3 regions of the Parageobacillus caldoxylosilyticus genome follow, and region 1 is predicted to be linked to each of the others. Evidence: riboswitches for the same ligand, from Rfam matches in the RefSeq annotation. Region 1 holds a riboswitch; each other region holds the start of a gene.
What was found. Region 1 has a riboswitch for S-adenosylmethionine ahead of BV455_RS01195 (methionine ABC transporter ATP-binding protein). Riboswitches for the same ligand answer to the same signal wherever they lie in the genome.

Region 1 (9,786 bases):
ATCGTTTGGAATCGCAATTTCACTTCCATCTTTAATTTCATCGAGCGATTTAAATTTCTTCGAGTAAATTCCCATTGGTGCCGTTGGAACGATAATCACTTCGGAAAGATCGAGGTGATGCTCTTTTGCGAAGTTTTCCATGTAAATTTTATGCTGGAATAAATTAGCGTCTAGATCGCCGTTGGCTAGCGCCAAGTTTGGCTGAATATAGTCGCTGAATTCGACTACTTTTACTTTGTATCCTTTCTTTTCCAATATCGGTTTAATCGCTTTATTGACCATGTCGCTGTAAGGGCCGGAAGTCGCTCCGATCGTTAGCTCTTTTTTCTCTGGAGTGCCGGAAGCTGTTTCCTTGCCCGCGCATGCGGCAAGAAGCCCAATGGAAAGCAAGAAAACGAGAAAGATCGATAGTTTTTTCATGATAAAGTCCCCCTTAGTAGTTTATATTTTAACGACCTCACCGCTTATCGACCAAGCGGGCAATGCGGTCGCCGACAAACTGAATGATTTGGACAAGACAAATTAAAATGACGATCGTTGTAATCATAACGGTATTGTCGTAGCGGTAATATCCGAAGCGAATGGCAAGGTCGCCGATGCCGCCGCCGCCGACAATGCCAGCCATGGCCGAATATCCAACTAAACTAATCGTTGTAATGGTAATTCCATGCACAATGCCAGGGCGTGCCTCAGGCAGCAGCACATCTTTGATAATCATCCACGGTGTCGCCCCGACGGCAACCGCCGCTTCAATCACCCCTTTTTCGATTTCCCGCAACGATGTTTCTACAATTCTTGCAAAAAACGGAACGGCAGCGACCGACAAGGATACGGACGCGGCGGTAGGTCCGATCGTTGTTCCGGTAATCAGTTTCGTAAGCGGCAGCAGCCCGACGAGCAGGATGACAAACGGTATCGAGCGAATCATATTGACGATAAAGCCAAGGACGGATTTGACCACTGTGTTCTCCAAAAACAGACCGCGGTCGGTGACGAATAGGAGAATTCCCAGCGGCAAACCGGCAAGGACCGCGACGAAAAGGGAAATCGCCACCATATAAATCGTCTCTAAAAACGCTTTGTTCAGTTCGGGAATTAAGTCGATCAGCGCATCAAGCAGCATGTGCAATCACTTCCAATCCGTTCGTTCTTTGCGAAATGTAGTGAATGGCCCGCTCGATTTCTTCCGGTTCGCCGGTCAGCTCCATGACAAAAATTCCAAGCGGCATCTCTTGGATATACTCGATTTTTCCATGCAAAATATTGCCTTTTACTTTAAAGGATTGCAGCATATCAGAAACAATCGCTTCCTCGGCGGTCTTCCCTTTGAATTGGATCTTGACAATCGTTCCTGTCCGCTTCTGCAGCAGATGATCAGGGAGTTCAAACCGCAATACACTGTTGATAAAGGACTTCGTTAGTTCTTCTTTCGGATTTGTAAAAATGTCATATACGGTTCCTAATTCGATGATTTTCCCGTTTTGCATGACGGCGACGCGGTCGCATATATCCTTGACCACTTCCATTTCATGCGTAATCAGCACAATCGTAATGCCAAGTTCACGGTTGATTTTTTTCAACAGCGCCAAAATCGATTTCGTTGTACTTGGGTCGAGTGCCGATGTTGCTTCGTCGCACAAGAGGACGGTCGGGTCGTTGGCAAGCGCCCGCGCGATGCCAACCCGCTGCTTTTGCCCGCCGCTTAGCTGGAAAGGATACGCGTCCCGTTTATCGGAAAGCCCGACCATTTCAAGCAATTCATTGACTCTTTTTTCAATTTCTTCTTTTGGCTTTTTTGCCGCTTTTAAGGCAAAGGCGACATTTTCAAACACTGTTTTGGAGCTGACAAGATAAAAGTGCTGAAAAATCATGCCGATTTTTAAACGGGCTTGCCGCAGCTGTTTGTTGTTCAATGTCGTTAAATCGACACCATCGATGATGACTTGGCCAGATGTTGGGCGTTCCAAAAGATTTAAGCAGCGCAGCAACGAGCTTTTGCCGGCGCCGCTATAGCCGATAATTCCAAAGATCTCCCCGTCTTGAATGGTTAAGGATACGTTGTCGACGCCGACAACTTGCTTTTTTTTCGTGGAATAGATTTTTGTTACATTTTTTATTTCAATCATCACTTCTTCCCTCCCGATCTATTTGCGGAGTTTTAGTAATTCTGAAAAACTATTGTATATTAAGAAGTGTTGCTTCTTTGTTTTTCCTGGAGCTGAAAAAACAAAAACGCCCCTTTCATTCAGAAAGAGGCATCGGTATGTAAATTACCCGACTTATCTTTCAGAATGAAAGCCATTCTGCAGGAATTGGCACCGTTCCCTAAAAGGGAGGTTGCCGGACGTCATTGGGCCTGTTCCCTCGGTCACTCTTGATAAGCGGTTCGTTGTATGCAATTTTTACATTCATCATAATTCCAAAAAAGCCGGTTGTCAATATTGGTTTTGGCGATGACGGGATAAGACAACGCTTACATCATTGTTATACCGCAAAAAAATTTTTTCGCAGGTGTTTTCCTCTTTCGTGGAGAACAAATTAATGAAACGGGACAAAATACATATTTAATAGGTGAGGTGAGCAGAATGCATATCGTTACAGCCGCAGAAATGTACGAAATCGACCGCGACACAATTGAACAAATCGGCATCAGCGCCGATTCCTTAATGGAAAACGCCGGGCAGTCGCTGTTTCATGTGCTGCGCGAACGCATTCCCCGTTCGGCCCGGGTAGCGGTGCTAGCGGGAACAGGGAATAACGGCGGTGACGGATTTGTCGTCGCAAGAATGTTGAAAAGCTACGGATATGATGCTGATTTATGGCTTATTCCGCCGAAAGAAAAGATAAAAGGGGCGGCGAAAACGGCGCTTGAGGTGTATGAGCGTTCCGGATATGACTGGAAACCATATGCGGGAAATGAACAAGCGTTTGCCACGCACATTTTACAATACGATGTCATCATTGACGCCTTGCTTGGCATTGGCATCAAAGGGGAGGTGCGTCCGCCGTATAAAGAGATCATTGAGCTTGTCAACCGCTCCCGCGCTATTGTCTATGCGATCGATATCCCAAGCGGAACGCCAGCGGATGGGGGAGAGGCAGAAACAGCGGTTCGCGCCGATGTCACGATCACGATTCAATGCCCGAAATTAGGGGCGTATACTTTTCCGACAGCAGATTATTACGGTGAACTGCTCCTTATCGATATCGGCATTCCGCCGCTTGCCGTCAAGCGGAATGCCGCGCCCCGCTTTGTATGGAAAGAGGACGACGTCGTGCGGACGCTGCCAAAACGAAAACGATCGTCTCATAAAGGAACACATGGAAAATTGTTGGTTGTTGGCGGTTCTCGCGCGATGACAGGAGCGATTACGTTAACAGCCAAAGCGGCGCTGCGAAGCGGAGCGGGATTATTGACGATGGCGGTGCCGGATGACATTTATTCCGTTGTCGCCAACCGTGTTCCGGAAGCGATGTACTATCCTTGCCCGGCGCGGGACGGGGCGTTTTCCGGCGCCATGGATGTATCGGCGCTTGATATCGATGCGATCGCCATCGGTCCGGGGCTTGGCCGTACGGATGGTGTCCGCGAACTTGTTTCCAACATCGTGCAGAAGCCAGTGCCGCTTGTTATTGACGCGGATGCGCTGTTTTTCTGGAACGAGTACGCCGCGCTGATCCATGAACGAAAAGCAGCAACGGTGGTCACCCCGCATCCCGGAGAAATGGCGCGCATGCTCAATCTATCGATCCGTGACATCGAAGGTGATCGGTTTGGCACATCGAAGCGTCTAGCGATGGAGTACGGTATCTACGTCGTGTTGAAAGGACCTTATACGATTGTGACAACGCCAGACGGTTCGCAATACGTCAACACGACCGGAAATCCAGCCTTGGCGAAAGGCGGAAGCGGCGATGTGCTGACGGGTATGGTTTCCGCGTTTCTTATGCAGCATCATTCTGTACAAGAAGCCATTAGCAATGCTGTCTGGGTTCATGGAAAAACCGCCGATATGCTTGTAGCACGCAGCCATTCACAATGGGATGTGCTCGCTGGCGATTTGATCGAAGCAATTCCGGCAGTGCTTTCGTATGTGCAGGAGAAACAAAGGGGGGATATGGGGTGAAAAATGGGAGATGGTGGTGGGACATGTAATGATGGGAATCGGTGCTTTTTTGCTTTGGGGGGAGTGTTGACCTTGGCGAAGCATACGCCAATCATTGGCTTCGCGAAAGCGGGGGACATGCGGACGCGGATACTTATCATATTATCTTATCCGAAGCGATTCGTATGTATCGCTCGGCAGGGGCAATTTTATTCGCCATTGGGATATGGTTTCTGCGTAAAGAAGCGATGCGCTAGAGTATAGAAGCGCATCGCTTTTCTTTTTATCGTAGGGAGTAGCTCAAATCTCCCATACCCGTTTTAGTTCGCGAATTCCGGCGCGGATGCCCTCCTCGCTCATCCCTCCAAAGCCTAGCAAAATATAAGAAGGCGGTGTTCCATCGTTTCCAAACCAATATTTCGCTGCCGAATAGACGAAAATGCCCGCTTTTTCTGCTTTTTGCACCAGTTCGTTGGCGTTTTTGTCTTTTATTTTTACAAGAAGATGGAGTCCCGCTTTGTCACCGATGATCGTTGCTTGATCACCGAAGTATTCGCGAATCGCTTCGATGAGCGCTTGCCGTTTTTTTGCGTAGATGGTGCGCATGCGGCGGATATGGCGTTCAAAATGGCCTTCACGCATAAATCGGGCGAGCGCTTTTTGAATGATAATAGGGACGGTTTGATGATAGTTGGCACAGCGTTCATGAAACCGCGCCAGCAAACTTTGCGGCAACACCACAAAGCTTGTGCGGATGGCAGGAGTAAACACTTTCGAAAACGTGCCGACGTAAATGACGCGATCTTCCGTATCGAGCGCTTTTAACGCAGGGACTGGTTTGCTCCCGTAGCGGAATTCGCTATCGTAATCGTCTTCGATTATCAATCCGTTAGACTGTTGCGTCCATTTCAGCAGCTTTTGCCGCTTGCCGATCGGCAGCACCATCCCAAGCGGCAATTGGTGGGAGGGGGTGACATAGACAAGTTTGGCGTTTGTTGTTTGCAGCTGGTCGATGTTTAGCCCATCTTCTTCCAGTTCAATTGGGAGAATAGAAAAATGGTGATTTTGAAACACGGTGCGAATGACATCATAACAAGGATTTTCTAAAGCGACCGCATCGTGACGAAAATCGAACAGCTGGCATAAGACGCCAATCAGTTGTGGCGTGCCAGAGCCAATAACGATTTGCTCAGCCGAACAGCGAATGCCGCGTGTGTAGTACAAATAGTGTTGAATTTCCTCGCGCAAGCCGATATCTCCTTGACGATCGCCATACCATAGTAATTCACTTTGCTCCGAATCCATCGCTGCAAGAAGACATTTCCGCCATGTTTTCATTGGAAAATGGGCAAGGTCAATATGACCGTAGCGAAAGTTATAGCGAATTTGCTTGCTTTTCGGAGCCTTCACGAGTACATCTGGTTGGAAAACAAATGATTGGAGAGGCTCTTCCAGTTCTTTGACAATAAACCCTACGCGCGGTTTGCTTTCGATATATCCTTCGGCAAGAAGCTGCTGGTATGCGGCTTCGACGGTATTTTTGCTGATGGCTAAATGTTGGGAAAGCGCGCGAATCGATGGGAGTTTGCTTCCTTTTTGGAGATGGCCGTTTGCAATTTCCTCTTTTATATACGTATACACCTGCATGTAAAGCGGTGTACGGTTTGTTGGATCGAGAATGGGCTGCAATTCCACTACATTTTCCTCCTCTGACCCTTCTTTTTTCTTGCATTCTGTCCCTGTTCATCAGGTCAGTTTTTCTCTATGATTCAATTATATCACCATGAAGGAGGAGAAATGGATGAGAAGAGACATGTTGGGGTGCAAAGACGAGCAAAAAATCAACCGGTTTTTACAGGAAGCGTTGACCGGCTTTTTAGGTCTGGCAGATGGTGGTGAGCCGTATGTCGTGCCGCTGAATTTCGTATGGTGGAACGGTTGTGTATATGTCCATGGAGCGGAAGAAGGGAGAAAAATCGATATCATCCAGCGCAATCCGCGCGTTTGCTTTACCGTTAGTGAACATATAGGGACAATGGTGCATCCAGTGCCAGCCAAAACAAGCACCGCTTATATGAGTGTTATGTTGTTTGGCAAAGCCGAGATTGTTTCCGATTTAGACGAAGCGACCGATGCGCTTAGGCAGCTGCTTGGCAAATATGTGCCCGGCTATTTTCACCGTCCGTTGTCACAGCAACATGTGGCGTCATACCGTTCATCCATGGGCAGCGCCGCCGTTGTCATCAAAATCATTCCTAACCTTATTACAGCGAAAGAAAAACCGTTAGAGGAAGATCGCTGGTTTTATAAAGGAAGAACCGTGCGGGACGATGCCGGCAGGATTTTTTGATGAAATGATAGATAGAAAATTTTGTTTATTTTTATTATAATGAATATACCATTCATTTTATGGAATATATGTTTCATTATATGGAACAAAAGGAGAGCAAGATGAATAAAACAGTCGTTAAAACGATGGAAATATTAAAACTGTTCATTGACCATGAGCGGCTTACGCTGCAGGAAATGGTCGAATTATTGCAAATGCCAAAAACGTCGGTCTATCGGATGGCGCAATCGTTAGTAGAGCTCGGTTTTTTACACAAAACTAATGATTATTATCAGCTCGGTTTAACATTGTTGTCGTTTGGCATGCTCGTTGCGGAACGGCTAGATCTCCGGCAAATCGCGCTTCCGATTATGCAGCAGCTGAAAGAAGACACGAAGGAAGCAGTCAATTTAGTCATTCGTGACGGCGATGAAGCAATTTATATTGAGAAAGTCGATACATCGGAACCGGTGCGCGTGTATACGAAAGTCGGGCGGCGTGCTCCGTTATACGCCGGGGCGTGTCCTCGCATCTTGCTTACGTTTATGGAACGAGATGAACAACAGCGCTACATCGACCGTGTTCAGTTGGTGAAGATTGCAAAAAATACAATTGTCCAGCGGGACACATTGCGGGATAGGATTGAACAAGACCGAAAGCGGCAATATACGGTCAGTTATTCGGAATTAGAAGATTATTCAGCCGCGATTGCGGTGCCGATTTTCAATCATGAAGGAAAAGCGGCAGCAGGATTAAGTGTCGCTGGCCCGGAACATCGGTTTTCACCGGAAGCGATCGAACGAATGGTTCCAATGCTAAAGCAGGCTGCCCAGCAAATTTCCACCCAGCTCGGTTTTTCAAGGAAGGGATGACAATGGATTATATGATGTTTCCGTTAAGTGAATATGCGGTGACGATTCGTTTTTCCACGAAAGTAGATGAAGCAGTGAATGACTACGTTCATCGTGTCGCCGTTTTTTTAGAACAACAGAAAAAGGATGGGATTTTTGATATTGTCCCAACATTTTCCTCAGTGACGGTGTATTACGATCCGCTTGTCGTTGGAAACTACGAGGAAATGTGCGAGTGGCTTCGAACAGAGCTCGAGCGTGTCGAACAGGTGGAAGCGCCGCCATCACGAACCGTTGTCATTCCTGTTTGTTACGGTGGAGAGTTTGGTCCTGATTTAGAAGAAGTCGCCCGCTTTCACGGGATGACGGAAGAAGAAGTCATTGCCATTCATGCGCAAGGGCGCTATCGCGTTTATATGATTGGCTTTTCTCCCGGTTTTGCCTATTTAGGCGGACTGTCGCCTAAAATTGCGACACCGCGCCGCGCCACACCAAGGACACGCGTTCCTGCCGGGTCTGTCGGGATTGCCGGCAGCCAGACCGGGGTGTATCCGTTGGCGACGCCGGGCGGATGGCAAATCATCGGGAGAACGCCGCTTGCTTTATTCCGCCCGGAGCATGACGAGCCGAGTCTGCTTAGAGCGGGGGATATAGTGCAATTCCGTCCGATTACCGAAGACGAATATCGAATGTGGAGCGATCAGCATGATTGAAATCATCCATAGCGGATTTTTTACAACCGTGCAAGATCAAGGACGCGTCGGCTACCGCAAAGCCGGGGTGCCGGCCGGCGGAGCGATGGATTCGCTGGCCAGCCGCCTTGCCAATCTTCTCGTTGGCAATGATGAGAACGAAGCGGTGTTGGAAATGACGATGAACGGCCCAACGCTGCGTTTTGCAACAGACGCCGTCATCGCCATTTGCGGAGGGGAATTTTTCTGTACGTTAAACGAACGGCCTGTATCGATGTGGAGGCCGCTCACCGTGCGGCGCGGCGATGTGCTGGCCATCGGAGCGTGTCAAAAGGGATATCGCGGCTATATCGCGTTTGCCGGCGGATTGGACCTTCCGCTCGTGATGAACAGCCGTTCGACATATGTGCAAGCAGCAATTGGTGGCTTACATGGAAAACCGTTGCAAAAAGGCGATATATTATCGCTGCGTTCGCGGGCGATGGCTGTGCCAAACATTCCAATCCGTTGGGGCATCGCCTTTTCCGCCAGAAATTACATAGATGGAAAGAAGAAAGTAATTCGTGCCGCAGCAGGACCGGAGTACAGCACGTTTACTGCCGAAAGCCGCGCACAATTTTTTTCTCTCGCTTATGAAGTAACGCCCCAGTCGGACCGCATGGGCTACCGTCTGCAAGGACAAGTGCTTAGGCGAAAAGATAATACCGAGATGATTTCGGAAGCGGTTGCGTTTGGAACGGTGCAAGTGCCCGCATTCGGCCAGCCGATTGTATTGATGGCCGATTGCCAAACGACAGGCGGGTATCCGCGGATTGCCCAAGTCATTGCGGCGGATTTGCCGATTTTAGCGCAGGCGCGGCCAGGTGATCTCATTCAATTTCAAAAAGTATCTTGGCAAGAAGCACAGCGGTTATATGTTGAACGGGAGCGGCAACTAAAAAGATGGAAAATCATCATTCAGCAAAAATGGAGGGAAATGGGTTATGCGCATTGATTTAAATTGCGATTTCGGCGAAAGTTTCGGCATTTATCGTCTTGGCGAAGAAAAAGAGATTTTGCAATACGTCACTTCGGTCAATGTCGCTTGCGGCTTTCATGCCGGCGATCCGCTTGTGATGCGAAAAACGGTGCAGATGGCGTTGGAACGGAAAGTGGCGATCGGCGCTCACCCGGGGTTTCCGGACTTGCTCGGATTTGGCCGGCGCAATATAGCAGTCACTCCAGAGGAAGCGTATGCGTATGTCGTTTATCAAATCGGGGCGCTCGCCGCATTTGTAAAAGCGGAAGGAGGAACGATGTCGCACGTTAAGCCGCACGGCGCGCTTTACAACATGGCGGCTAAGGACGCGGCGTTGGCCGAGGCGATCGCCAAAGCGGTGTACGATGTCGATCCGGCCTTAATCTTATACGGACTTGCCGGAAGCGAACTGATTCGCGCTGGAAAGAAATTTGGCTTGCGCACGGCAAACGAGGTGTTCGCCGACCGAACGTATCAGAACGATGGATCGCTTACACCGCGTAGCGATCCGCGCGCGTTGATTGTCGATGAACAGGAAGCGGTCCAGCAAGTGCTGACGATGGTGAAAGAAAAACGCGTCCGCTCTTTGCAAGGCATCGACGTTCCGATCGAAGCAGAAACGGTATGCATTCACGGCGACGGCAAGAAAGCGGTGCTGTTTGCGAAGCGGTTATATGAAGCGCTGCGACAAGAAGGTGTGGGCGTCTGTTCGATAAACTAGAGGAAGAAAGCAAAGGAGGCCCCACTTCAACAAAATGCAAGTGGGGAGAGATTAATTTTTTCATCAATT
Region 2 (9,786 bases), 1.9 Mb from region 1:
CTTTTAATGGGTTTGAGATAATTCACGAATGCATTCTTGTACTAGCGTTACCGCTTGGCTCATCGCCGCGCCGCCGGCAAATGCAGCCGCTACCCCACACGCTTCTAAAATTTCTTGTTCCGAAGCCCCTTCGTCTAAACAGCCTTTCGTATGGTAAATCGTGCAATATTCATCTTGCGTAGCAAGGCTGATTCCCAAAGCAATAAGCTGTTTTTCTTTTTTTGATAACGCGCCGGCTTCAAAACAAGCTTCGGTGAAAGCATTGAAGCTGCTAGCAATTTCGGGGAGTTTCTGCGTAAACACGCCAATTCCCTCTTTATAATGGCGAAGAGCCGCTTCAACCGACGTATGTTGTTGCTGGTTCACTCCTTAACACCTCTTTCCATAATTATATCGGTGTTAGTATGCGTCAACTACCCAACGGCTAAACCTTGGGCTTGCAGCTAGCCTAATTGGCTGCCGCGTTCGGCTGGTTGACCGCAGCCCTGCGGATATTTTCCGCAGCCACGTTGTCGGCAGGGGCAGCGTACCCACAAGCGCGACAACAAAACTGATCCCTTGACGGCCTGTTTCTTTGGCAACATGTCCGCAAATCGGACAGGTGCGGGAAGTATTCTTCGGATGAACCAATACCACCCGAACGTCAGCGATCGCTGCTTTATACTCCATAAACTTTCTCAACTGATAAAAAGACCGAGAAGAGTGTTGACGACGCTGTTGCTAGTAGCAAAGCCGATGGATTTTCGTTTTGGAAAAGGTTCTGGAGCGAAAAGCAATCTCGCTAATATAGTTGCAAGCTTGGTTAAACCGTTTCATCGTTTCCAGCAACGCATGGAAATTGTTCAGGGGTTGGCGCTAATTTTATCTTGAGAGTGCAGAGCATTCTTCATTCACCTGCTTTTCTAAATTCATTATACTTATATTGAATAAATAATTCAGTATATATTGAAAATAAGAAAAATCCGCCTTCCTCCCACAGCTAAAGCCGTGGGCTTCCGGCGGGTGTTCTCATGAAGGAAAAAGGAATTAAAATATAGACGAATGGAAGGGAAACAAATGGGAAAATGGATTTCCATGTTCCTCATGATGATTATCATCTCTATCTTGTTATTTTTCTTGGTAGGGGCATTGTTGGAAGACGCTCAACCAACCGATATTGTTACCATCGTTATTTCGCTTCAATGCTCTTTGATCATTACGCTGCTGATCGCCATTCTCGAAAAGCTGCCAAAAAAGAAATAACGGAAGCGAATCGCTTCCGTTATTTTATTGTGCCGCTGGAATGACAGCGCCTTTATATTCTTTTTTAATAAAGTCTTGAATTTCTTTCGACTGCAACACTTCGACAAGCGTTTTAATTTCTTTGCGGTTTTCATCGCCTTTACGTACAGCGATAATATTGACATATGGGTTGTTTTTCGGCGACTCGACAGCAATCGGGTCTTTTGCAGGGTCCAAGCCAGCATCTAGCGCATAGTTCGCGTTAATCACGACCGCATCGCCTTCGCCGTTTTTATAAATTTGCGGCAGCATTCCCGCATCAACATCTGTTTTAAATTTTAAATGTTTCGGATTCTCGACAATGTCTTTCACTGTTGCTTTTGTTTTGTCCACGCCGTCTTTTAACTTAATCAATCCTTTTTCTTGCAGCATCGATAAAATGCGGCCATGGTCGGCAACCGAGTTGCTCATGATGATCGTCGCACCGTCTGGCAATTCTTCAAGGCTTTTATATTTTTTCGAATAAACGCCGATTGGCTCAATATGAATGCCGCCAGCGTTGACAAAGTCATATCCGTGTTCTTTTTTCTGCGCTTCTAAATACGGAATGTGTTGGAAATAGTTCGCGTCAATTTCTTTATCCGCCAACGCTTTGTTTGGCAATACATAATCTTGGAATGTAACAATTTTTAAATCAATGCCTTTTTCTTTTAAAATTGGTTTTGCTTTTTCTAAAATTTCGGCATGCGGAACATTGGAAGCTCCAACGACTAATTTTGTTAATTTCCCTTCTTTTTTGCCACCATCAGCGTTGTTATTGCCTCCGCATGCTGCCAATGCCAACACAAGAACGACGGCAAATAATGCACTAATCCATTTTTTCATATCGATTTCCCCCTTTTTATCGTTTATCTATTTTGGAAGTGACAAAGTCACCAATAAACTGAATGACAAAGACAATTACTAAAACTAGAACGGTAGCGACAAACGTGACATCGTTATGACTGCGCTGGAATCCTTCTAAATAGGCTAAGTTTCCAAGACCGCCGGCACCAACAACCCCTGCCATCGCCGTATATCCGACTAAAGCAATCGCCGTTACAGTAATTCCAGACACAAGCGCAGGCAGTGACTCTGGAAGCAGCACTTTCCAAATAATCGTTGCCGTCGATGCCCCCATCGCTTTCGCGGCTTCAATGACGCCTTTATCAATTTCACGGAGCGCAATTTCCACCATTCTCGCGTAAAATGGCGCTGCTCCGATAATCAAAGCCGGCAATGCCGCGTTGGCGCCAAGCATTGTTCCGACAACGAATTTCGTAAACGGGATTAACAAAATAATTAAGATAATAAATGGAATGGAACGGAAAACATTAACAATAGCAGCAATGATCATATTCACCAGGCGGTTCTCCCAGAGGTTTCCCTTTGACGTTAAAAATAAAAGCAGTCCAAGAATCGTTCCCAATATAAATGTCGCCACAACGGCGACGCCTGTCATATAAAGCGTCTCAACCGTAGCCGCCCAAATCATATCCCATTCTACGTTCGGCAAGAGGTTAGCGAGCATCCGTAATCACCTCCACTGCCACTTGCTGCTGGCGAATATAATCGATCGCGCGGGCCACTTCCTCTTTTTCCCCATCCATATGAACAAACAGCACACCGTAGGCGCCTTGATGAGTTTGTGAAATTTTCCCTTGTAAAATATTTGCATCCACTTGAAACTGACGCACAACATTGGCAATCAGCGGCTGTTCCGCAGCCTCTCCGACGAACGTCAATTGGATAACCGTTCCGTTCGGATATTTATCGAGCAGATGGGTAATCGTTTCTTTTGTTTCCTCCGGTTCAACAACCTGTTGCACAAACCGTTTCGTAATCTCTTGTTTTGGCTGCCGGAACACTTGCAGCACTTCGCCTTGCTCGACAATTTTTCCGTTCTCCATCACTGCGACGCGATCGCAAATTTTACGAATCACATGCATTTCATGGGTAATTAATACGATCGTCAATCCTAAACGTTTATTAATATCCACCAAAAGCTCCAAAATGGAATCGGTTGTCTGCGGGTCTAGCGCGGATGTCGCCTCATCGCACAATAACACTTTTGGATTGTTTGCTAACGCACGCGCGATGCCAACGCGCTGCTTTTGCCCGCCGCTCAGCTGTGACGGGTAAGCATGTTCTCTTCCTTGCAGCCCGACAAGCTGAATTAGCTCATCGACCCGCTTTTTCCGCGTTTCTTTCGGAATACCAGCAATTTCTAAAGGAAATGCAATATTTTCATGAACGGTTCTTGACCATAATAAATTAAAATGCTGGAAAATCATCCCGATTTCCTGGCGAGCCTTTCGCAATTCTTTTCCTTTAATATTAGCCATATCCCGTCCGGCAACAATGACTTTACCGCTTGTCGGTTTTTCCAATCCGTTAAGAAGACGGATGAGCGAGCTTTTCCCCGCGCCGCTATATCCGATAATTCCAAAAATTTCCCCTTCCTTAATTTGCAAAGAAACATTGTCGACTGCGGTGATCGACCCGCTTGCCGCTTCATATATTTTTGTCACATTTTCCAACGTAATCATGCACATTTTCACCTTCCTTCATCTAGCAGGCGGCTCGTTCCAAAAAGAAAACCTTTCTGCTCGAAGAGAACAGAAAGGTAATCATTACCATTCCGTCTCTTATCTCCCAAAGCAGATGCTTTGTGTGAATTGGCACCATTTCAGCGTATATGCTGACGGTTGCCGGGCTTCATTGGGCACATCCCTCCACCTCTCTTGATAAGAGCGCAACAATCATATTATTCAATTACAAATCTTCAATTAATTACAAATTAATTTACGAATGTGATTGTATCATCTTATGTCGAATCATGTCAACAAAAAAAATTTTTCTCCCATATTTTTCGGCAATCTTACTTTTATGATGAAACGGAAATATTCAAAGTAATCCACGTCGCAGCGGCAATGGTCTGCCCTAAATCCTCAATTCATTCATTGATGTTTTCCAATCCCAACAGACGACCAAATCCTCTGTTCCCCCCTTGATTTGTAATAAAAACTCTCTCTTGTCAGGGAGAGAAGGGGGACATGTTTTTGATCTTTTCGAGCCGTCTAGGTTCCTGGAATTAGCACCGTGTTAGGAAAATCAATTGCGGGATTGCACTGGGCAGCCTCTCCGCTTCTTGTAATCAAAGTTTTTTCTGAATGGCAGCACTATTTTCTGCGCCTATGAATTTTTTGCATAGGAAATTATGTGAAACATTATTTAACAAACATATCGATATGGCTTGGCTAAGTGAAGCAATGACTCCAACAATAACATATGCCGGAAACTTCCGGAAATACACACTTCTTTCAGGCGAATTTGCTGCTGCAATTTCATCCTTCCGCTTAATAGCGATTCCAATGCTTCTTTTGACCCGCGCACCGTTAATACCCGACGCTCGTCTACTTCCGCTTTTGGGCTGATTTGATGTTTTGAAATGGCCACGACTGCTGTTTCCGTTTCGCACTCAAAGCGAACGTACAGCTCTTCTTCCGGTAAAATCGGCAATAGATGATTTAATGTTTGCATTCGTTCGGCAAGTTGGCTGACTAGTTCACGCATATTCATTTTATCCGCCTCCCCTTTGTTTCATTTATTTCCATATGAGCGAAAATAATCCTTTAGAAAAAGCTCGACAAATCATTTAGAAAAAGAACAAAATTCCCGTCATTTCCCAAGAAATATGTCAAATGGAGGCAAAATAACTGCTGTTTTCAACGCGAGCGCCAAACACATCATGGGGGAGGGGAATCGTTCACAAATCGTCGATGAACTAGTCTATCTTTGGATTCAAAAAATCTAATGGCTGTTCGGCAACATCTCTTTTATTGTTTCATGCAAATAAGGAACAGAATGAAACGCATACCACTTTTTGACGATATTACCACGTTGAAATAAAAGAAGGCATGGAACGCTTTCAATTTTCCATGCAACCGCCCGCTTCGGTATATAATTAATATCCGTCTGGTAAAACGGAAGAAACGGAAACAATTCCTCGACTACTTCCAGCATCCGTTTGGCAAGCTGACAAGTGCCGCACATCGGCGTATATAAATAAAGGCAAACTACCTCTTCGTTGCGAATGACTTCATCGATTTCAAACGGCTCTATTTTTTTCATTGCCTATTCACCTTTTCAATAAATAATTCATATGCACATCAAAATTCGCACGCAATAATACTTGCGCAATATGCCAATTTGGCGCGGCTGCCACTTCGCGGTAGGCACGGTCAATATAAATATGTTCCGCTTCTGGAAACTCGCGGCGAAACTGCTTGCGTAATTTTTCGCCTGCTTCATCGGCATCGACTAATATATAAACGTCTTTATAATAAAGCTCGTCAATCAGCTCCTCCAGCCTGGCATCGCTGATTGTCCCGTTGGTGCAAATAATTTCCACCGGCTCATTTAGAATATTGGCGATTTTTTGTTTGTCAGAGCGTCCTTCGACAATAATCACTTTTTCGATTTCCGTCATAAACAATCACCCAAAAGTAAATGTCGTTGTACTATTATTTATATGACAACGGCGGCCATGGTTTCCGTCGCAGAAACGGGCGGGCGCCGCTTCATGAACCGCATCTTATAAAAACAAGAAGAAAGCAACGGCAGCACACCGTTGCTTTTAGCACCAACCAGCCTCACCGTCGCAATCGACATACTTTTGATCTGGCTCAACGGTGACGGTCATTTCCTTATAAATTTGTCCATTTTTCTGTTCATATCCACTTTTTAACTGCAACAAATGGCTTGCTTGTGAAAAAGGAAGATGGCCAATTTGCTCATTCCCCACATATAGTTCAACCGAATCACCGTTTATTTTGCCTATCACGCGATCGGTGATGTTGACTTGTCTTGTTTCTAATGCCATAGGAGCACCCCTTTTTGTCCATTCAGTTATGTATAGGGTGTCCATCCTTTTTATGATTCATGGCAGGAAGGTTTAACCTTCTTTTACCATTGCTTCATATTGCTCTGCTGTTAATAAATTATCGATCTCGCTCATATCTTTCGGCTCGACGACAATCATCCATGCTTTTTCATATGGGGATTCATTGACATACTCTGGATTGTCGTTTAATTCTTCATTGACTTCAACGACTTTGCCGCTGATCGGCGCATAAAGCTCGGACACCGTTTTGACCGATTCCACGCTGCCAAATGGCTCATTGGCGGTAATTTCCGTTCCTACTTCCGGAAGTTCGACAAACACGATATCTCCTAGTTCGGATTGCGCAAAATCCGTAATGCCGATGCGCACTTTGTCTCCTTCTACACGCACCCACTCATGTTCTTCTGAATAGCGTAATTCTTTCGGTGTATTCATGCTCGCATCCCTCCATATTGACAAAAAATATGCTCTTTTTCATCATAACCAATTTTACCAAAAAACTCACTGAATTCGTCTCATTCGTTGAAAAATTTTTCATATTGTTCCTCTTGGAACCCGACAAGGACATGATTCCCATCGGTTAAAATCGGCCGTTTGATCAACATGCCATCTGAGGCAAGTATTTCAAGAAGCTCTTCCTCGGAAGCGGTATTCACTTTTTCTTTTAACCCTAACTGCCGGTATTTCATACCACTTGTATTGAAAAATTTTTTCAACGGCAGCCCGCTTTTGCGATAAAGCTCTGTCAATTCCGCTTTTGTCGGGGGATTTTCGACGATATGCACTGCTTGTACGTCGATTCCATGTTCGTCAAGCCATTTTTTTGCTTTCCGGCACGTGCCGCATTTTGGATACCAATAAAACGTGAACGCCATCTTCACCCATCCTTTATATGCAAAGTACCAGGACAAGCCTGGTACTTTCCATTATTACACAATATAACGTTCGGCTTCAATGAGCGCGGCTGCGGCTTCGCGTTTTTTCGCAATGATGTTGATTGGCATGTAGCGTGTCAACTTTCGCAAAGCGGACAGCATCATGCGCAATGCGTCGCCTTCTTCCACGGCAATGAGCGTTTCTTTTGCATGGGCTTCGATTTCATTGAACGCTTCTTGGCAAAAGATTTGCGTATAAAGGATTTTTTGTTTGTTTTTCTCTTCTCCAGAGTTTTTGATCGCTTTTTCCGTGCGAAGCACCGCCGATTCCATCGCGTAAATATTCGCAACAATATCCGCAATATTGACTAAAATTTCTTGCTCTTCTTCGAGTTTCGGGCCGAATTTTTGTGCTGCCAATCCTGCCGCCATGAGCGCAATTTTTTTCGCGTTGCGCACTAAATATTTTTCTTGTTCAAGCACGCCGTCGCCGACTTCTTCTGGCGCGAGCATCATTAATTCTTCCTGCAGCTGCTGCGCTTTTTGCAAAAGCGGCAACTCGCCTTTCATCGCTTTTTTCAAATACATTCCTGGAACGAGCAGACGGTTGATTTCATTTGTCCCTTCGAAAATGCGGTTAATGCGGGAATCGCGATAGGCGCGTTCAATTTCATATTCTTGCATAAATCCGTAGCCGCCGTGGATTTGTACGCCTTCGTCCACGATATAATCCAATGTTTCCGTCGCAAAGAATTTATTCAGCGAACATTCAATCGCATATTCGGCAATCGATTTGGCGATTTCTTTTCCGTCTTTTGCTTTTTCTTTATCCAAAAGACTCATCCGCTCATCAAATAGACCGACTGTACGATAAACAGAGCTTTCGGTTGCGTACAAACGGGAAGCCATCGTCGCGAATTTTTCTTGCGTTAACGTAAATTGCGAAATTGGCCGTTTAAATTGCTGGCGCTGATTTGCGTATTGAAGCGTAATTTCAAGCGCCCGTTTCGCGCCGCCAACCGCGCCGACGCCAAGTTTATAACGCCCGATATTAAGAATGTTAAACGCAATCACATGTCCCTTGCCGACTTCGCCAAGCAAGTTTTCTTTCGGAACAGGAACATCCTGTAAAATCAACGTCCGCGTCGACGAGCTTTTAATTCCCATTTTCTTTTCTTCCGCACCGGTCGATACGCCCGGGAAGTCCCGTTCCACGATGAATGCGGAGAAATGTTCGCCGTCTACTTTCGCATATACGACAAAGATATCCGCAAATCCAGCGTTCGTAATCCATTGTTTTTCCCCGTTTAAAATATAATGAGTCCCTTCGGCGTTTAATTTCGCCGTCGTTTTTGCTCCTAATGCGTCGGAACCAGAACCAGGTTCTGTCAGCGCATAGGCGGCGATTTTTTCACCGGTCGCAAGCGACGGCAAGTATTTTTTCTTTTGTTCTTCCGTTCCGAACAGAACGATTGGAAGCGACCCGATTCCGACATGGGCGCCGTGGGAAATCGAGAAACCGCCAGCGCGCGCCATTTTTTCCCCAATCAACGCGGAGCTGATTTTATCCAGCCCTAACCCGCCGTACTCTTCCGGAATGTCGGCGCTAAGCAATCCGAGCTCGCCCGCTTTTCTTAATAATTTTACAGAGCGGTCAAATTCATGATTTTCTAAATGCTCTAATTGCGGAAGCACCTCATTGACGACATAATCTTCCGTCGTTTTCGCAATCATTTTATGCTCATCGGTAAAATCCTCCGGCGTAAATACGCGTTCGCAAGGAATATCTTCGATAAGGAAGCTCCCACCTTTAATCGCGTTTTCCAATGTTTTTGCCATTTTTGTACTCCTCCCCTAAATTTTATATCGTCGAGCGGCGAACTACGCCGCCCGCTAGATCCAATTAGATTAATTCAAATACTCCCGCTGCTCCCATACCGCCGCCAATGCACATCGTCACGATGCCAAATTGCACGTTGCGACGGCGCATTTCATAAAGTAGCGACAGCGTCAGTTTGGCTCCCGTGCAGCCAAGCGGATGGCCTAGCGCAATCGCTCCGCCGTTGACGTTGACTTTGTCTTCATCCAATCCAAGCTCACGAATGACTTGGATCGATTGCGAAGCAAATGCTTCGTTCAACTCGATTAATCCGATGTCGGAAAGCTCCAAGCCAGCTAGTTTCAACGCTTTCGGAATCGCCGCCACCGGGCCGATTCCCATTACTTCCGGCGGCACTCCGGCAACGGCAAACGAACGGAATTTTCCAAGCGGTTTTAAGCCGAGCGATTCTGCTTTTTCGCGGTCCATCACCATCACCGCCGCCGCGCCATCGCTCATTTGCGACGCATTTCCGGCCGTTACCGTTCCATTGATGGAAAATGCCGGACGAAGCTTGGCTAGTGCTTCCATATTCGTATCCGGACGGACTCCTTCGTCCTCTTCAAAAAGAATCGTTTTCTCGACTAGTTTGTTATTTTCAATTTTGCTTACTGTCACTTCGACGGGTACAATTTCCTCTTTAAACTTGCCTTCGCGAATCGCTTTGGCCGCGCGCTGATGGCTGCGCACCGCAAACGCATCCTGGTCTTCGCGGCTGACGCCATATTTCATCGCGACTTGCTCTGCCGTATGCCCCATCGACATGTAATATTCTGGCGCTTCTTCGGCCAGCTTGGCGTTTGGGCGAATGACATGCCCCATCATCGGCACTAAGCTCATCGATTCGACTCCGCCGGCAATCACCG
Region 3 (9,786 bases), 660 kb from region 1:
AAAACGAACAGGTTGTAGAAAGAGAAATAGAAAAAATTGCAAAAGAACGTCCGGATGTCATCGTTCTTCCTGAACTATGGACGACTGGCTATGACTTAACTCGTCTCGATGAAATCGCCGATGAAAATGGCGAACGCGCGAAAACGTTCATGACAAAACTGGCAAAATCGTACCGCGTCCATCTTGTCGCCGGTTCAGTCGCCAAAAAAACGGCAAAAGGCGTGACAAACACGATGTATGTCGTCGACCGAAACGGCACGGTCGTTGGCGAATACAGCAAACTGCACCTCTTTCAGTTGATGGATGAGCATCTTTACCTCCAGCCTGGGGAGGATACCGGTTTATTTACGCTCGAAAACACCTTATGCGCCGGTGTCATTTGCTATGACATCCGCTTTCCGGAATGGATCCGCGTCCATGCGGTCCAGGGGGCGGAAGTGCTGTTTGTCGTTGCCCAGTGGCCGCTCCCCCGCCTTGCCCATTGGCGCACGCTGCTTGCGGCGCGCGCCATTGAAAATCAATGCTATGTCGTCGCTTGCAACCGCGCCGGCAGCGACCCGAACAACGTGTTTGCCGGCCATTCCATGATCATCGATCCATGGGGAGAAATCATTGCCGAGGCGGGCGAGGAGCCTTGCGCACTCACCGCGCAAATCGATTTGCAAAAAGTGCAGGAAGTGCGGGCGCGCATCCCGATTTTTGCCGATCGCCGTCCCGAATATTATCAGACGGCAGAAAAAAATTTTAAAAAAAGTATTGACAAATGAATTCGTCAGCGTGTATGATTCGAATCAAACGCACAAATATTTTCTAACATAAGCAAAAATTCGAAAAATGAATATACTGAAAATACTCTTATCAAGAGTTGGCTGAGGGAATTGGCCCAATGAAGCCCAGCAACCGACCGTAATACTATCGTGAGATAGGGCGCACGTTTTTTTCGGCGCCGGAAGTTTCATCTTCCGCAGGGCACGGTGCTAAGTCCAACAGAAAGACTTGTTCTTTCTGGAAGATAAGAGGTGCGAAGACTTGGAATCTTCAAGCCTCTTTCTATGCAGAAAGAGGCTTTTTAATTTATTTGCTGAAGGGGGATTTTATTCCAATGTCGATCTCACATTCATCCGTTTATGAACCATTAACAGAACAAGGAGCCATTTCTTTAGCCGTGCGCCTCGGCCTCTTCCGCGAAGGAGCGCCGCTTGTCTGCCGGGAAATCGGGGACGGTAACCTTAATCTCGTTTTCCGCATCGTCGATAAAGAAGCGAAAAAAGGGATTATCATCAAACAAGCCCTTCCATATGCGAAAGTCGTTGGGGAAAGCTGGCCGCTCACCTTAAAACGCGCGGTAATCGAAAGCAATGCGCTGCGCACATTTGCCGGCTATGCGCCGCAATATGTACCAAAAGTTTACTATTCCGATGAATCTTTAGCCATTACCGTGATGGAAGACTTGTCGCGTTTGCAAATTGCCCGCAAAGGCTTGATTGAAGGGAAAACATATCCGCTTCTATCTCAGCATATCGGCGAATTTATCGCAAAAACGTTATTTTACACGTCGGATTTCGGCATGAATCAGCAAGAAAAAAAACAGCTGGCGCAAAGCTTTGTCAATCCGGAACTGTGCAAAATCACGGAAGATCTTGTATTTACCGATCCGTTTTTTAATCATGAAACGAACAACTTTGAAGAAGAACTGCGCGACGATGTCGAATCGCTTTGGAACGATGACAAACTTCACTTAGAGGTTGCCAAATTAAAGCGCAAGTTTTTAACCGAAGGGGATGCGCTCATTCACGGTGACTTGCACACAGGCAGCATTTTCGCCAGCGACAAAGAAACGAAAATCATTGATCCAGAGTTTGCGTTTTACGGTCCATTTGGATTTGACATCGGCCAGTTTTTCGCAAACTTGCTGTTAAATGCGTTGTCCCGCCCAGAATCGCAGCAAGAGCCGTTATTTGCTCATATTGACAACACATGGAAAGTATTTACAACCGTCTTTTCTGAACTTTGGCATACGCACAATGTCGAACCGTATGCGAAAACGAAAGGACTATTAGAAGAGGTGCTGCATCATACCTTTGTCGATGCGATCGGCTTTGCCGGCTGCGAAGTGATCCGCCGCACAATTGGCTTGGCACATGTCGCCGACCTGGACGGCATCGAAAATAAAGAGGAACGTTTGCAAGCAAAACGCCACGCGCTTCGCCTTGGCAGAAGCCTTATCTTGCGACGTGAAACATTATCTAGCATCAAAGAAATTCGTTCTCTTTTCGCACAAACAGTGCTAGCACCAACGAATTAACACAATGAAAGGAAGAACCATATGGCAGAACCATTCGCAATCCCACGCTCTGTAGAATGGAACGACACGCATATTACGATTTTAAATCAACAAAAGCTGCCGTTAGTGACGGAATATTTGCGATTGGAAAATATTGAAGACGTTTGGGAGGCGATTGCGTCGCTGAAAGTGCGCGGCGCCCCGGCAATCGGCATTGCCGCCGCTTACGGCCTCGCGCTTGCCGCCCAGCAATATGAAACAGAATCACTGGAACATTTTAAAAAACAGTTGCAAAAAGACCGTGACTACTTAGCAAGCGCCCGGCCAACAGCAGTCAATCTGTTTTGGGCGCTGGACCGCCTTGTTGCCAGCATCGCCCATGCTTCCTCTGTCAATGAAGCAAAAACAACGCTCGTCCATGAAGCGATTCGTATTCAAATTGAAGATGAGGACGTTTGCCGGCGAATCGGGGAACATGCGCTTTCCTTGTTTCAAAACGGCGACCGCATTTTAACGATTTGCAACGCCGGATCGATCGCCACCGCCCGTTACGGCACGGCGCTTGCCCCGTTTTATTTGGCGAAAGAAAAAGGAATGAATCTGCACGTGTACGCGTCGGAAACACGCCCTGTCCTGCAAGGGGCAAGATTGACGACGTGGGAATTAATGCAGGCTGGCGTAGATGTGACGCTTATTACCGATAATATGGCGGCACAAACGATCAAGGCGAAAAACATTACCGCCGTCATCGTCGGCGCCGACCGCATTGCCGCCAACGGCGATACAGCCAATAAAATTGGCACGTTTGGCCTTGCCTTGCTGGCTAAAGCATTCGGCATTCCGTTTTATGTAGCCGCGCCGCTGTCAACGATCGATTTAGCGACAAAAACAGGAGAAGAAATTCCAATCGAGGAACGCAAACCAGAGGAAGTGACACATATCGCCGGAACGCCGATCGCCCCGGAAGGAGTAAACGTCTATAATCCGGCCTTTGACGTTACGCCGCACCATCTCATTACGGCTATCATTACCGAACAAGGCATCATTCGCGGCAATTATGAAACGGAACTTCCAGCACTATTTGCAAAGGGGGAACAGCATGAAGCGATTTAGACTTAACTATTTATTGGCACTTCTTTTTTCCGCTATCGTCATCCTTAGCGGCTGCATGAACGAACAAGATGCCGTCAGTCCGAAACCGGCCAAACAAGAAAACGGCACGGCTGAGAAAACGGCCGAAACGACGGCGGCGGCAACCGAACAAGCAGAAATCCCTGATAAATTAAAGAAACCGATTAAAATCGCCGCCATTATGCAAATGTCGATTGGCACCTTTTCTTCGCAATATATCGCCGGGGTAAAAGAACAAGTGCAAAAATTTGGCGGCGAAGTGCAAATTTACAATGCGGACAACGATTTAACGAAAATGGCTTCTTATGTCGAAACAGCGATTACGCAAAACGTTGATGCGATTCTATTAGACCATGGCCGGGCGGATGCGCTCGAAGGACCGGTGAAAAAGGCGGTCGCGAAAGGCATTCCTGTCGTCGCGTTTGACAACGATTTAAACATCCCAGGCGTAACGGTCATTGACCAAGACGACTACAGCCTCGCCTGGAAGACGTTAAAAACGTTGGCCGAAGACTTAAACGGCGAAGGAAACATCGTCACGATTTGGGTCGGCGGATTTACACCGATGGAGCGGCGCCATGTGATTTACGATGCGTTTAAAAAACGCTATCCGAACATCAAAGAAGTGGCGAAATTCGGTACAGCCAGCGCCAATACCGCCTTGGACACGCAAACGCAAATGGAAGCGATTTTGAAAAAATATCCGAATAAAGGCGATATTGATGCGGTGTTTGCGACTTGGGACGAATTTGCCAAAGGCGCAACGCGAGCGATCGAGCAAGCAGGACGCAATGAAATTAAAGTATATGGCATCGATTTAAGCGATGAAGATTTGCAAATAATGCAAAAACCAAACAGCCCGTGGGTCGCTACGACCGCAACAGACCCGGCGGAAGTCGGCCGCGTTCAAGTCCGCTTTGCTTATCAAAAAATCGCCGGGGAAAGAACGCCAAACATTTATTCGCTAGAACCGCATTTAGTCAAACGATCCGATTTGCCTAACCAACAAGTGTCAATGAAAGACCTTCACCAATACATCGCCGGATGGGGACAGTCGAATGTGGCGGTTTCCCCTTGGATGAAAACGCTGGAAGCACAGGTGAAGAACAAATGAGCGGTCTTTATATGAATCATATTTATAAATCGTTTGGAACTATCAACGTATTAAACGGCGTGAGCCTCCATGTTCAACCTGGGGAAGTTCACGCCCTTTTAGGGATGAATGGCGCCGGCAAAAGCACATTAATGAAAATTCTGGCAGGCGATCTTTCCCCTGATCAAGGTACGATTACCATTGATGGGAAAGAGCAGCAGTTTTCCTCGCCTGCTGATGCCAAAAAGGCGGGCATTGGTTTAGTGGTTCAGGAAGTCGATACGGCTCTCTTTCCCGCCTTGACTGTCTATGAAAATATTGCCGCCGATGAGATCGCAAAGACAAAACAAAAGCCACTGCTTTCATGGAAACAACAAAAAGAACGGGCTGCAGAGCTGTTGCGCCGAGTCGGCCTGTCGATTTCGCCGGCCAAACTCATTCGCGAATGTTCCCTGCATGAAAAACAGCTGATTGTTCTGGCAAAAGTCCTGTCTTCTTCAGCACGCTACATCATTTTGGATGAGCCGACCGCCGCGCTGAGCGAGACGGAAACAAAGCGGCTGTTTACGATTATCAATGAACTTAAAGCGCAAGGCGTTTCCTTTATCTATATTTCTCACAAATTAAAGGAAATTAAAGAAATTTGCGACCGCGTCACGATTTTGCGCGATGGGAACGTCGTCCACCATGGCGATGTTGCCTCTCTTTCTCTAGAAGAAATGATCCGCTATATGGTAGGACGCTCTTACACAACGGCGCAAAGGGAAACCCGCACATACGGGGATGATCGTCTTTTTGAAGTGAAACAGCTTCATATCGCTAAAACAAATACAACGGTCGACCTCTACGTTCATAAAGGGGAAATTGTTGGCATCGCCGGACTTGTCGGAGCGGGAAAAACGGAGCTGGCGGAAAGTTTAATTGCCAGCAGCAAAACAACCGGCGAATGGTGGATCGACGGAAAACGTTATGCATTTGCTTCCCCAAAAGAGGCGATTGCGGCCGGCATTTGCTTAATTCCGGAAGAACGGAGAAAACAAGGACTTTTTCTTCAGGAACCAGTTCGCACCAATCTTACCGTCCGGCTACTATCTTCATTAACGAAATGGCTGTGGGTGCGGCAAAAAAAAGAAACATCCGTTGCCAAACAGCTTGTCGATTCCTTGCAAATTCATCCGCCTTTCCTGTCGACGAGCGTGCGGCAATTAAGCGGCGGCAACCAGCAAAAAGTCGTGATCGGGAAATGGTTAAAAACCGATGCGCGCATATTCATTTTTGACGAACCGACAAAAGGAATTGACATCAACGCCAAGCAAGAAGTATTTTCAATCATCCGTTCCCTTGCCGACGAAGGGAAAGCGATTTTGTATTTAACAAGCGAATTTCAAGAACTGCTTGATATTGCCGATACGATTTACATCATGGTGGACGGCAAGCTGATCAAACGCGTGCCCGCCCATGACATCACCTATGAACAACTCATTTATTACTGCAGCGGAGGTGAGATGGATGGCACAGCCAGCCGTTTCGGTCGCCAAGAAAAAGCAAGCGCCATCTCTTCTTGAATTTTTATATAAACATGGCACATTGCTTGCCATTCTCGTTGTCATCGCCTATTTTGGCATCACGCAAGACCGCTTTTTTACGTACGAAAATTTCAGCGATATTTTGCGCTCGATTTCCATCGTCACGCTCGTTGCGATTGGCATTACGTTTTCCCTTATTGTCGATGGATTTGATTTATCCGTCGGCTCGACCGTCAGCCTGGCAACCATCGCCAGCGCCGCGGCGCTCGTATTATACCGCCAGGAAATTCTCGTTACTTTGCTTGTTCCGCTTTTACTGGGAATTGCCGTCGGCTTGTTAAACTCGTTATTAATTGTGAAATTAAAATTGCCGGATTTATTGGCTACACTGGCAACGATGTACGCGATTAACGGTGTGCAGCTGACATATACGAAAGGATTTTCCATTTACAACGACATGCCGCTTCCAGACGGAGGAACGGCGCCAGGCAAATTTATTCCTTCCTTTTTATTTATCGGTCAAGGGGAAGTGTTCGGCATTCCGTTTTCCGTTTTGCTTATGTTAATCATTGTCATTGCTTCCCATTTGTTTTTGACGTACACCAAACCAGGGAGATTGTTTTATATGACGGGGGAAAATCTTGAAGCAGCACGGCTTTCGGGTATTCCTGTCAACCGCTATCGCACGTATGCATATGTCATCAGCGGGTTTTTCGCGGCGCTTGGCGGCATTGTTCTCGCCTCTCGCATCGGAACCGGGCAAGTATCGGCCGGAGCTTCCTTTTTAATGGACGGCGTAGCGGCCGCATATATCGGCTTTTCTGTATTTGGCGCCGGAAAGCCGAATGTCATCGGCACGCTGTTTGGCTCGATTCTAATGGGGGTTTTGCTCAACGGATTGACGATGATGAACGTTCCATATTACGCTCAGGATATTATTAAAGGGGTTATTTTAGTAGGAGCGCTCGCTTTATCGCATATACAAAAAAAATAGGAATGTTTCATTCATGCGCATAAAAAACTAGAAGCGGACCGCAGCTTCTAGTTTTTTTCTGTCATACTATACCGTTGCTCGAGCTTGAGCAGCTTCGCCTTGACATCGATGCGGCAGCCAGCGTATCCCGTCAGCGCACGGTTTTTTCCGATCACCCGATGGCAAGGAACGACAATGGCCAGCTCGTTGGCTCGGTTTGCTTGTCCTACCGCCCGCACCGCTTTAGGGCGGCCGATTTTACTCGCAATATCACTGTAGCTAACCGTCGTTCCGTACGGAATTTCACAAAGCGCCTGCCATACTTGTTCTTGAAAATCCGTTCCTTTCCATTTCAAAGGCAGGTTAAACGTTTTCCGTCTGCCCCGAAAATATTCATCGAGCTGTGAGACAGCATTTTCTAATAAGGAAGAACGGCTTTTTATCATTTCATATTGCTGGCAAAGCTCGCGCCAATCTTCCTCAAACAGCTGGACACTGACGATCGCTTCACCGTCGGAAACGACATAGATATTTCCGAGCAAATCAGATGGATAGATGCTGAATTCAAATTTCATCATGATCGTCCTCTTTCTCTACTCTTTTGATCGGGAGGGTAATATGGAATGTTGTACCGACGCCAACTTCGCTTTCTACATCAATTTTTCCTTGGTGTTCCTCTATGATTTTATAGCTAACCATCAATCCTAGTCCAGTACCGCGTTCTTTTGTGGTATAAAACGGCTCGCCGAGCTTTTTAATTTTATCTTGCGGAATGCCGCATCCTTGGTCAGTAATGGAAATGCGAATGTGGTTGTCGTCGCTCTGCCGGATGCGAACGGTAACATCTCCGCCTTTTGGCATCACTTCAATCGCATTTTTTAATATATTGATAAACACTTGCTTTAGTTGGTTTGGCTCGCAATAAATAGGCGGGAGCTGCGGGGCGAAATCCGCGATAATCTGCACGCTGTGCATCATCGCTTGCACGTTGATTAAATCGATCGTATCCTGCATGATTTTGCATATGTCGTTTTGCTGGTATTGAATCGCCTGTGGCTTGGCAAGAACGAGAAATTCGGTAATAATGGATTCAATCCGTTTTAATTCAGACATAATGACGTTAAAATACATCGAATAATCTTCTTTAATGCTTCCTTGCAATAACTGAATAAATCCTTTCAGCGCTGTCATTGGATTGCGGATTTCATGAGCAATGCCTGCGGCCAGTTCTCCCACTACATTCAAGGTATCTGATTTTCTTAGCTGCAGCTCCATCTCCTTTCTTTCGGTAATATCGCGGAGCATCATCATTCCAACGCCAGGGATGATTTCCTTTTTGAGTGCAAATTCGATAATTTTCTGCTTGCCATCATTGGAAAAGTCGACCTCGGCATACGCTTCGCCAACACGCTCGCTTTGTTGAATCAACTTACGGAAATGCTTGCGCGCCTTTTCCGGTATAAATTCTGTAATCGGCCGGTGAAGCAGTTGTTCTTTCCCCGCTTGGAATATTTCGCAGGCAATCGGGTTTACGTCCAAAATACGATACCCTTGGCCCCATAACAATATTCCATCCATCGCATGGTCAAAAATGCTGCGGAATTTTTGCTCGCTTTCGCGCAGTTCCCTTTCTATTTTTCTTCGTTCCGTCACGTTGCGGAAAATCGTCAAATGATATCCATCTATTGCCCCTTTTTTCATCGTAAATTCCAGCTGCTTGTCTTCTCCGTTAGGCATATGAAACGTCAGTTCATCGCGGATTTCTCCATTTTTGCGAAACTCTGCAAAAATGCGCTTTACTTTTTCATCGTTATGGTCAAGGAAATCAAGCAGATTTTTCCGCACAAGCAAATTCAGCGGCAGTTCGAACGTCCGGCTTGCGGCACGGTTGGCATTCAAAATATACCCATAGTCATCCCATATTAAAATCGCCTCGTGCGCCTGCTCGAAAATGGCGCGAAACCTTTCTTCGCTTTTTTGCAGTTTAATCTCCATGTTTTTCCGATCGGTCACATCGCGCATAATTGCCATATAAAAACCGCTATATACATTGGATGTCGTTGTCAGCTCAAACATTTTGACCGTGCCGTCCAAACGGATAAGCGACAGCTCCCCTTTTGCCGTTCCTTTTTCTTTCAGCTCGGCAAGCAGGCGGACAAAATCATCAACATCTTCTTTGGCGATGAACTGCTGAAATGACAGATTCAACAATTTCGCTTTCTCTAGATTTAAACTCATGCAAAAAGCGGGATTCACATCGATAAACCGGCCGAATTCGTCAAAAATGACAATGCTGTCCACCGCCCGGTTAAACACGTCTTTAAACAAAAACTCATGCATAATCCGTTCCCGCTCCAACGCTTTATGAGCGGAAATATCGCGCATAATCACCAAATCATATTCGTTAAACGCATCTTTTTTCATGGAAAACTCAATATGCTTCACTTTTCCGTTCGCCAGCTTGATCAACAGCTCGTCGCTGAATGACCCAAACTTATGTAACATCGACTGCTGAAACATTAAAATATCCGGTGGGACTAACTCGAGAAACATCGACAATTTTTTGCCAATAAGCTCGCATTTATCCATTTCAAATAGTTTGCAAGCCGCTTCATTCACATCAACAAACTCACCGTGTTTATTAAAAATGACAATCGCGTCTAATGAACGTTCAAAAATGATTGAATAGCTGTTTAACCGTTCCTTTAACCGTCTATTTTCTTCTTCTAACAATCTTACGTCCACTACTACGTTTTTTTCTTCACGGGGAGAAAGGTTA

Region 2: linked by a shared signal. The riboswitch ahead of BV455_RS11455 (methionine ABC transporter ATP-binding protein) and the one ahead of BV455_RS01195 (methionine ABC transporter ATP-binding protein) in region 1 are both predicted to bind S-adenosylmethionine.
Region 3: linked by a shared signal. The riboswitch ahead of mtnK (S-methyl-5-thioribose kinase) and the one ahead of BV455_RS01195 (methionine ABC transporter ATP-binding protein) in region 1 are both predicted to bind S-adenosylmethionine.

Annotation. Positions count from the first base shown of each region.
Region 1 is NZ_CP040553.1:210,516-220,301, reverse strand. It holds gene BV455_RS01205 (MetQ/NlpA family ABC transporter substrate-binding protein) at 1-420, opposite strand, end outside; gene BV455_RS01200 (methionine ABC transporter permease) at 458-1,123, opposite strand; gene BV455_RS01195 (methionine ABC transporter ATP-binding protein) at 1,113-2,126, opposite strand; SAM riboswitch class I at 2,277-2,384, opposite strand; gene BV455_RS01190 (NAD(P)H-hydrate dehydratase) at 2,586-4,127, shown strand; gene BV455_RS01185 (hypothetical protein) at 4,169-4,363, shown strand; gene pdxR (MocR-like pyridoxine biosynthesis transcription factor PdxR) at 4,407-5,801, opposite strand; gene BV455_RS01175 (pyridoxamine 5'-phosphate oxidase family protein) at 5,908-6,456, shown strand; gene BV455_RS01170 (IclR family transcriptional regulator) at 6,558-7,307, shown strand; gene pxpB (5-oxoprolinase subunit PxpB) at 7,310-7,999, shown strand; gene BV455_RS01160 (5-oxoprolinase subunit C family protein) at 7,992-8,972, shown strand; gene BV455_RS01155 (LamB/YcsF family protein) at 8,962-9,717, shown strand.
Region 2 is NZ_CP040553.1:2,262,657-2,272,442, reverse strand. It holds gene BV455_RS11480 (carboxymuconolactone decarboxylase family protein) at 4-366, opposite strand; gene BV455_RS20395 (zinc ribbon domain-containing protein) at 400-669, opposite strand; gene BV455_RS11470 (hypothetical protein) at 1,057-1,242, shown strand; gene BV455_RS11465 (MetQ/NlpA family ABC transporter substrate-binding protein) at 1,267-2,106, opposite strand; gene BV455_RS11460 (methionine ABC transporter permease) at 2,123-2,791, opposite strand; gene BV455_RS11455 (methionine ABC transporter ATP-binding protein) at 2,781-3,809, opposite strand; SAM riboswitch class I at 3,906-4,014, opposite strand; gene BV455_RS11450 (SCP2 sterol-binding domain-containing protein) at 4,495-4,842, opposite strand; gene BV455_RS11445 (thioredoxin family protein) at 5,074-5,394, opposite strand; gene BV455_RS11440 (toprim domain-containing protein) at 5,402-5,752, opposite strand; gene BV455_RS11435 (YusG family protein) at 5,900-6,145, opposite strand; gene gcvH (glycine cleavage system protein GcvH) at 6,218-6,601, opposite strand; gene BV455_RS11425 (arsenate reductase family protein) at 6,682-7,041, opposite strand; gene BV455_RS11420 (acyl-CoA dehydrogenase family protein) at 7,096-8,880, opposite strand; gene BV455_RS11415 (acetyl-CoA C-acetyltransferase) at 8,945-9,786, opposite strand, start outside.
Region 3 is NZ_CP040553.1:870,771-880,556, forward strand. It holds gene BV455_RS04435 (carbon-nitrogen family hydrolase) at 1-767, shown strand, start outside; SAM riboswitch class I at 853-1,019, shown strand; gene mtnK (S-methyl-5-thioribose kinase) at 1,103-2,305, shown strand; gene mtnA (S-methyl-5-thioribose-1-phosphate isomerase) at 2,327-3,397, shown strand; gene BV455_RS04450 (sugar ABC transporter substrate-binding protein) at 3,384-4,529, shown strand; gene BV455_RS04455 (sugar ABC transporter ATP-binding protein) at 4,526-6,073, shown strand; gene BV455_RS04460 (ABC transporter permease) at 6,018-7,028, shown strand; gene BV455_RS04465 (methylated-DNA--[protein]-cysteine S-methyltransferase) at 7,076-7,582, opposite strand; gene BV455_RS04470 (PAS domain-containing sensor histidine kinase) at 7,572-9,786, opposite strand, start outside.